2 regions of the Paenibacillus sp. FSL K6-1318 genome follow, and region 2 is predicted to be linked to the other one. Evidence: riboswitches for the same ligand, from Rfam matches in the RefSeq annotation. Region 2 holds a riboswitch; the other holds the start of a gene.
The links. A riboswitch is a leader RNA that binds a small molecule or an ion and turns the genes downstream of it on or off. The one in region 2 is predicted to bind glycine.
Positions count from the first base shown of each region.

Region 1: it holds a riboswitch for glycine, as region 2 does, so the genes downstream of both, gcvT (glycine cleavage system aminomethyltransferase GcvT) here and sdaAB (L-serine ammonia-lyase, iron-sulfur-dependent subunit beta) in region 2, are expected to answer to the same signal.

Region 1 is NZ_CP150270.1:5,138,021-5,142,455, reverse strand. It holds gene gcvPA (aminomethyl-transferring glycine dehydrogenase subunit GcvPA) at 1-669, opposite strand, end outside; gene gcvT (glycine cleavage system aminomethyltransferase GcvT) at 666-1,802, opposite strand; glycine riboswitch at 2,127-2,249, opposite strand; gene gcvH (glycine cleavage system protein GcvH) at 2,593-2,985, shown strand; gene NYE45_RS22810 (PTS mannitol transporter subunit IICB) at 3,404-4,435, shown strand, end outside.
Region 2 is NZ_CP150270.1:484,140-488,574, forward strand. It holds gene pstA (phosphate ABC transporter permease PstA) at 1-153, shown strand, start outside; gene pstB (phosphate ABC transporter ATP-binding protein PstB) at 166-921, shown strand; gene NYE45_RS02345 (phosphotransferase) at 1,115-2,215, shown strand; glycine riboswitch at 2,573-2,696, shown strand; gene sdaAB (L-serine ammonia-lyase, iron-sulfur-dependent subunit beta) at 2,949-3,638, shown strand; gene sdaAA (L-serine ammonia-lyase, iron-sulfur-dependent, subunit alpha) at 3,628-4,435, shown strand, end outside.

The DNA of each region.
Region 1 (4,435 bases), 2.1 Mb from region 2:
ATTTTCCACGGCACCAAAGAAGTTCGGGCTCTGTATCATGACCGCTGCGGTATCGTCCGATATGGCAGCTTGCAGGGCATCCCAGTCCGTGACGCCATCCTTATAGCCAATCTCGACAATCTCCAGACGAAGTCCATGCGCATATGCCTGCAATACCTGACGCGCTTCTGGATGAACGGTACGAGATACGATGAGCTGTTTGCGACGCGTTGCTGCTGCGGCCAAGTTTCCTGCTTCCGCAAAGGCAGTTGCACCGTCATACATGCTGGCATTGGCAACAGCCATACCGGTTAATTCACAGATGTAGGATTGAAATTCGAAAATCGCCTGTAGTTCACCTTGGCTGATCTCAGGCTGATAAGGTGTGTAGGCGGTGTAGAACTCGGAACGGGAAATGACATGATTGATGACGGAAGGAACATGATGATCATATATACCTGCGCCGAGGAAGCTGGCGTGTGTTTCAAAATTGGCGTTGGCGCCAGCTTGTTTGGACATGTGACGTGTCAGCGCATATTCATCGAGTTTGGAGGATACGGGCAGCTCGCCCTGATAACGAATCTCTTTTGGAATGTCCTGGAACAGATCCTCCAGCGTATCCACACCGATGGTTGCGAGCATGGCGCTCTGATCTTGCTCGGTCATGGGAATGTAACGGTGCTTGCTCATGCTTGATCAGCTCCTTGAGTAGGTGTCTTTGACGTACGTGTCCGTTTATGAAAAGGGGTCTTCACGACCTCGGCTTTCAGCTTCTTGCCGCGGATCTCAATCTCAAGCGGGGTTCCCAGCGCAGCGTATTTGCTGTCGATGAGGGCAAGCCCCAGATTACGCTTCAATGTAGGTGATTGTGTGCCTGTAGTCACTTCGCCAATCTGTACGCCTTCGGCGTAAATCGGATAGTGGGGCCGGGGAATGCCGCGCTCTAGCACTTCGATGCCGACCAGTTTACGGGCAGGCCCGTCAGTTTTTTGCTGTAACAAGGCTTCGTATCCGATAAAAGGTCCGGCATTCAGCTTCACAAACATGCCAACGCCAGCTTCGAGCGGAGAGATGGTTGCCGACAATTCCTGTCCATACAGGGGGAGCCTCGCTTCAAAGCGCAGCGTATCCCGGGCACCAAGTCCGGTTGGTACGAGTCCGTAACCTTCACCAGCTTGCATTAATCCATTCCACACCGCAGCGGCCTGGTCCGCAGGAACATATAGTTCAAAGCCATCTTCACCGGTATAACCGGTACGGGACAACAGCAATTTAATTCCACAGACTTCGGCGTCCTGCACAAAACGAAACGGTTCAATCGTGGATACATCCGTAGCTGTAACTTTTCCGATAATATCTACAGCCAGTGGACCTTGCAGGGCGAGAAGTGCCGTCTGCTCCGAATCGTTGGTCATGCTTACGCCAGGGATCAAGTGCTCTTGCAGCCATGCCCAATCCTTATCGATATTGGAGGCGTTAACGACAAGCATATAATGCTGATCTTCCAGCTTATACACGAGCAGATCATCCACCACACCGCCATCTGGATAACACATCAGAGTGTATTGGGCTTGACCCGGAACCAGCGTGGTCACATCATTGGTCGTCATTTGTTGCAAGAACGCTTCAGCCTGCTCACCCTGTACCGTGAATTCGCCCATATGGGATACATCGAACAGTCCAGCACGCTCACGCACCGCTTCATGTTCTTTCTGGATTCCGCTGAATTGCACCGGAAGCTCCCAGCCTCCAAAATCAATGCACCGTACGCCTTCATATTGCTGATATAGTGGGAAGAGTGGTGTTCTAAGCAAATCGGACATCAAATCACCTCGTCATGGACCGTTAACCGGCCGAATATACAATCGTGGATCAATGAACCAGGGTATTTTTAAATTTTCATCTAGAGATTTTTCGTAAGATAAGTATGGTAAGGCAGCTATGACAGCGCCGATTTGAATCCTGTTTTTCGTTTTTTTTTGGGAAAAAGGAAAAGGACAGGCCAAAGAACCGGCATGCCAAGTAGCACGCTGTATTCTAAGGCTCTGTCCCTTGTACCTGAGAGTTACCCCGCCGCCTTGTGCAGCAGGTTTCCCCTTGGGTGATCATAACGCCCGCACAGGGCGAATAGATGCTCTCCAGAGTTGCGTCCCGTAAAAGTCCTTTTGCCTGAGAGATTCACCCCCGCTTATCGGTGGCTTACTCCTTCGGCGTTACCTCATGCACATCCCGAATCGGGTGTCACGGGTAATCTCTCCCTTTACATTCATCCGCGGGTATAACATAGTCCAATAAACACATTTACTCCTCTCATTAAAACGTGAATCCACTACTGATGTCAAGAACGATATCATAGAAAATGATTTAAAACCGAATATTTATTGAATTTTAAGTTTTATTGTTCGTGTATTTTTAAAGACTACGCTTACTATTCTAATATTCACCAGTATATGTAGAAAGAGTGTATTCAGGTTACGGTTTGAGGAGGCAATTATTAAATAAATTGTGAGGTATCTTGACATTTGATTCGAAAATATCATACGCTATGTTCTGGGAAAAAGGTTAAGGTCAAAGAACGCATGCACTCATTAATGAAAAGCGAGGCGGATATCGATGAGCGAATTGAAAAGTGATTTCCTGTACAGTGAAGAGCACGAATGGGTGCAAACCGTAGGGGAGGATACTGTACGTATTGGCATTACCGAGTTCGCGCAGCATCAGCTGGGTGACATTGTGTTTGTGGAATTGCCTGACCTTGAATCCAATGTAAAAGCAGAAGATAGCATTGGAACGATCGAATCGGTCAAAACGGTTTCGGACTTGTTTTCTCCAGTTACGGGTTCCATTATTGCGGTGAATGATTCGTTGCAGGACTCACCTGAGCTTGTGAACAGCTCTCCTTACGAGGAAGGCTGGATGATTGAGATTCGCGTTGAGGGAGATCTGACAGCAGCATTGTCTACATTGATGAATGCAGACGCGTATCGTAAACATACGGAAGAATAGTAACAACGAACTTGTACTTATTAACATATATTTTATAACAAAATGAAAAGAGCTTCATATTATTTCGACCTGTGTGAGCCTGAGGCTTGCACAGGTTTTTTGTGTTTTCCGAGGATGGTTTTAAATGCAGATTGAAGCAGATTATGGATGTGAATCGCCCGATTGGAACAAGCTACAGGTTAGAAATTGATTTTGGAAATGATAAAAGTCATAGGCAAGAAAAGCCTTATGTACCAATGGGTTTAGCCATTATGCATCAATTAAAACGATTACATAACCTAATGTTGTCATCATTGTTCATGACGAAAGTACGCTTTCATTTGATTGAACAGGAGAGCATTCTCGCTTAGGATTACAGCAGGGGAGAAATGATACCCCTTTCATAAACATAATGACTTGATCCAAGGAGGATAATACAATGAGTAATTTGGACCAATCGTCCAATTCCAAAGGTGGACTACGGGTTGGTGTGCAGCGTTTTGGCCGATTCCTGAGTGGTATGGTCATGCCGAATATGGGAGCGTTCATCGCCTGGGGATTAATTACGGCGCTGTTCATTCCAACAGGCTGGTTCCCTAACGAAACGCTTGCACAGCTAGTTGATCCGATGATCAAATATTTGCTGCCACTGTTAATTGGTTACACCGGGGGTACGATGGTGCATGGTCAGCGTGGTGGCGTCGTGGGTGCCATTATGACCATCGGGGTCATCGTGGGTAGTGATATTCCAATGTTCCTCGGTGCGATGATTGCCGGACCTCTGGCAGCATGGATTATCAAAAAGTTCGATAAATCCATTGAAGGCAAAGTTAGAGCTGGATTTGAAATGCTCGTTAACAACTTCTCAGCCGGTATTATTGGCGGGATCTTGGGGATTATTGCACTACTGGGCATCGGGCCTGCTGTAGAAGCGATTAGCAAAGTATTGTCTGCCGGGGTACAAGGCTTAATGAATCTGGGCTTGTTACCGCTGGTCAACCTGATTATTGAACCGGGTAAAGTATTGTTCCTGAATAATGCAATCAACCACGGGATTCTCACACCGATTGCAACAGATCAAGCGAGAGAATTAGGGCAATCTGTATTATACATGCTTGAATCCAACCCGGGTCCGGGACTTGGTATCTTGCTTGCTTACTGTTTCTTCGGACGCGGAATGGCCAAATCTTCTGCACCAGGTGCCGTTATCATTCATTTCTTCGGGGGAATTCATGAGATCTACTTCCCTTACATTTTGATGAGACCAATTCTGATTCTTGCCGCAATTGCGGGTGGCGTCGCAGGTACATTAACATTCATGCTTACCGGAGCAGGGCTCGTTTCAGCACCATCACCGGGTAGTATTATCGCATATTTCCTTTTAACACCAAAAGGTGGATATCTGCCGATGCTGGCAGGGGTTCTTGTAGCAGCAGTCGTTTCCTTCCTCGTGGCAGCACTGTTGCTGAAA
Region 2 (4,435 bases):
ATCTGGAAAGTAAATAGTGAAGGCATTGGGCCAGATTCCAAAGAAGTGGCAGCAGGGGCATCCGCCGTGCTTGTCATTCTCGTGCTGGCGTTCAATCTAAGTGCACGCTGGATCGGTCGGGTTGTATTCCGCCGCATGACAGCTTCGAAATAAGGAGGAACCAACATGGCCATACCTTTTGGTACGGAACAGTTAAGCATATATTATGGACATTTTCAGGCAGTTAAGCAGATCAGCCTGACGTTTCCCGAAGCAAGCGTAACAGCGCTTATTGGGCCGTCTGGTTGTGGTAAATCCACGTTCCTCCGGTCGCTGAACCGGATGAACGACGAGATTGCCGGTTCCCGCACAGAGGGACATATCTGGATGGACGGTAACGATCTGAATGAGCCTGGAACTGATGTAATCAAGCTTCGTCAGAAGATTGGCATGGTATGGCAGAAGCCGAACCCTTTTCATAAGTCCATCTACAACAATATCGCGTTTGGCCCCCGCTACCGTGGTACGAAGAGTAAGAAGGCACTGGATGAAATTGTGGAAAAAAGCTTGCGCCGTGCTGCGCTCTGGGACGAAGTGAAAGACAGGCTGAACGAGTCAGCCCTGTCTCTCTCAGGTGGACAACAGCAGCGTCTATGTATCGCACGCGCCTTGTCTGTTGACCCGCAGATCCTGCTGCTCGACGAGCCAGCATCTGCACTTGACCCGGTATCTACGGGTAAGGTTGAGGAATTGATTACCGAGCTTAAGAAAGATCTGCGGATCGTCATTGTTACCCATAACATGCAGCAGGCGGCACGCATCTCGGATTATACGGCTTATTTCTATCTGGGTAGCATGGTTGAGCACGGGGATACGGAGCATATTTTCACCAACCCCGACAATCGTCTGACGCAAGAATACATTATGGGTCGTTTTGGTTAATTGGATCATGGAGTGTCACATAGAGTAACATAAGAGAGATAGAGAAATAATAGAGACAGAAGAAAGCACAATGCCTGGACGATTGTTCGGGGATTGTGCTTTTTTAATTTATTTTTGGAAGAATTTGCTGTATATCAAACAATCATGCTACGATAATCAGTATTGAGAGAACGTTTACATAACTTCGAAGGGGATGTTGATAATCACTACGGATCAGACGTCTTACGACCACATGGCAGCCCAGATCATACAGAACTATAGCATGGAGAAACCTGTCGTTTCCTATATTCGACACAATGAAAATCTGACGTATCATGTCGTCGATGAAGCCAGCCGGCAGAAGTATCTGCTACGGATACACCAAGCCGCCTATGCAAGTATGACAGGCATTCAGCATACGCTTCCTGCACTGGAGGCGGAGATGAACCTGCTTCATGAGTTAAACGCGACGACAACATTGCGTGTGCAGCATCCGGTACGGAATGTAATGGGAGACTGGGTCACGGTATGGACAAGTGAAGCGGGTAAAGAAATCTGTTGTACAGTACTGGAGTGGATTGAGGGCAGGGACATCCAGCAGGGAGAACGCCTGACAACAGAGCAAATCTATGATCTGGGTGTCCAACTGCAGACACTTCATCAATATGGACGTGTGCAAGATACGGCCGAAGCCACTGAGGGAACGGTTGAGGGTAAAGGAGTAGTGGATGGCAACGATCATCAGCGGACAGGGAGAGAGATGAGCCAGCTAGATCGAACGAAGGTGCGCCCGGCATATGGCAACATCCATGAGAATCTGGTCATGCTAGGGCAACTGGAGGAAGGCGTCCGACTTGGGATTTTTACAACGGAAGACTTCGATCTGCTTCGTGAGACGTTCGAGAACATTAATGAACAGTTGGAAACGTACCCGCACGATGCAAAGACATGGGGAGTTATTCATGGGGATATTACTCGCAACAATCTGCTGATAACGGATCAGGGAATCTCCATGATTGATTTTTGTCTACACGGTTATGGTTACTATCTTTTCGATGCCGGAGGGGCAGCACTGATGTTCAATCGGGAGGAACGTGACATATTCTTATCCGGTTACACGAAACAGACCGCACCACTGACGGATCGTGATATCCGATTAATGGAAGGGTTCATGTTGATCTTTACACTAGGGTATTATGCTTTTCAGATGGCGAACGTGTCGAGGCACGAATGGATGAAAGACCGCATGCCGAAGCTATGTAGCAAGTATTGCATACCTTATGTACAGAAGGAGAGTATCTTCTACGAACTGTGAATGATAATCCAGATGTGCAGACCCAGATGAGCTGCTGAGCAGTGTGCTTCAAAAGTTATGGTTGCCTGAGCACCCGAACGTTTTCATGGACAACATCATAAATAGTAGTAAGCACATCATTGCATGGATTACAGGAAAACAAAATGAACTTTTAAAAGATCTTTTATCGTATTAATGTGATGAAAGCTGACAAAATATTCTGTTTTTTATCGATTTTAAAGGAAATAAAGGAAATGTATCCAAAGAAATCGTTAAGTTTGTTGACACTAACCTTCCGGTCGATTAATCTTAATGAAGAAGAAATTAACGACTTCCATTACTGTTCTGCATAAGCTTAGAATAGTTCCATACAGCGGATGATAACGAGCGGGAGAGACCTGATCAGCCGAGCAAAATGGCTGTTGTTCAGGCACCGAAGGAGCAAGCTGCTGCGCACCCGGCGCAATGGTTAATCTCTCAGGTAAATGTACCATCGTTGGACGCAACTCTGGAGAGTGCGCGAACTGCGCCACCCAAGGGGTATATGATCAGTCAGTACGGTGACCTTGTCTGTAATTGCAGGTAATGCACCTTGTCGTGAGACGCTGCTGATCGTGAAACTCTCAGGTATCGAGGACAGAGAGAGGGCCTGAGGCCTTCTTCTGTCCTTTTTTGATGTCATCATTCAGTAAATAAGGAACAATATGGCTCAGATTCTGGATGGAAATGACGAATACAATTGGAGGGTTACAAGGTGCGATTTAAAGATGTTTTCTCAATTATTGGTCCGTCCATGACAGGTCCTTCAAGTTCACATACAGCTGGAGCGGCAAGGTTAGGAAGAATTGCTCGTCAATGGCTGGGTTGTACGCCGGATCGTGCACGACTGACGCTGTACGGTTCATTCGCTGATACGTATCAGGGGCACGGCACGGATCTGGCATTGATCGGCGGTCTGCTGGACTATGTCACAGACGATCCGCGTATTCCGGATGCAGAGCAATACGCAGAGGAAGCGGGCATGGAGGTTGAGTTTTATACAAGCGGCCTGCCTGCTCCTCATCCGAATACCGTCAAGATTGAGTTGTGGCATGGAGAACGTGCCTGCTCCTTGATTGGTGCTTCTATTGGTGGCGGCAGTGTATCGGTGCATGCGATGAATGATTTTCGTGTCCAGATCAGTGGTGAATTCCCAACACTCGTTCTGCGTCATGCGGATAAAGCGGGCGTGCTCGCCTCGGTGACGTCCACGATCAGTTCATCCGGGGTTAACATCGGGTATATGCAAGTAGATCGGAAAGCCCGGGATGGCGAAGCGCTGACTGCGATGGAGATGGACGGTGTGCCGAATCCTGATATGCTGAAGCGTCTGCGTTCGCTCGACCATGTGTTGGACATTCGTGTCATTGATTTGAAGAGAGGAGTTGATTCGGATGCGATTTAAACATTTGCACGAACTGAATACGATCTGTACAGCAGAATCCAAAACCATTGCTCAGCTAATGATCGAGGAACAGGTTCAGGAGACCAATACGCCGGAAGCGGATGTTGTGCAACAGATGTCTGAATATTATCAGGTGATGAAGGAAGCGGTACGCAAAGGGTTAACGGAAGATACCACTTCACGCAGTGGATTAACGGGTGGAGACGGCAAAAAAATGGCCGAGTACATTCGCAAGGGGGAGACTTGCTCTGGTGATGCTTCCGCACTTGCCATGGCGTATGCCCTGTGTGTATCTGAAGTGAATGCCTCCATGGGCCGGATTGTGGCAACACCAACAGCTGGTTCCTGCGGCATTATCCCTGGTGTGTTTATTAGCTCACAGGAGCGGTTTGGCTGGACGGACGAACACTTGGTAAACGGGTTATTCTGTGCAGGGGCGATTGGTTATGTCATTGCGAACAATTCATTCATCTCCGGGGCTGAGGGTGGCTGTCAAGCGGAAGTAGGTTCCGCGATAGGTATGGCTGCGGGTGCCATGGTTGAGCTGCGTGGAGGTACACCGGAGCAGGTCGTTCATGCCGTTGGCTTGGCGTTAAAAAATACACTGGGTCTGATCTGCGATCCAGTTGCAGGCCTCGTTGAAATTCCATGCATCGTCCGTAATGGACTGGGTGCAGTCACAGCACTGGCTGCGGCCGACATGGCATTAGCCGGAGTTCGTAGTGCCATACCGTCAGATGAAGTCATCGACGTCATGCTGGAAGTGGGTAGTGCGATGCCGAGCCGTCACCGGGAGA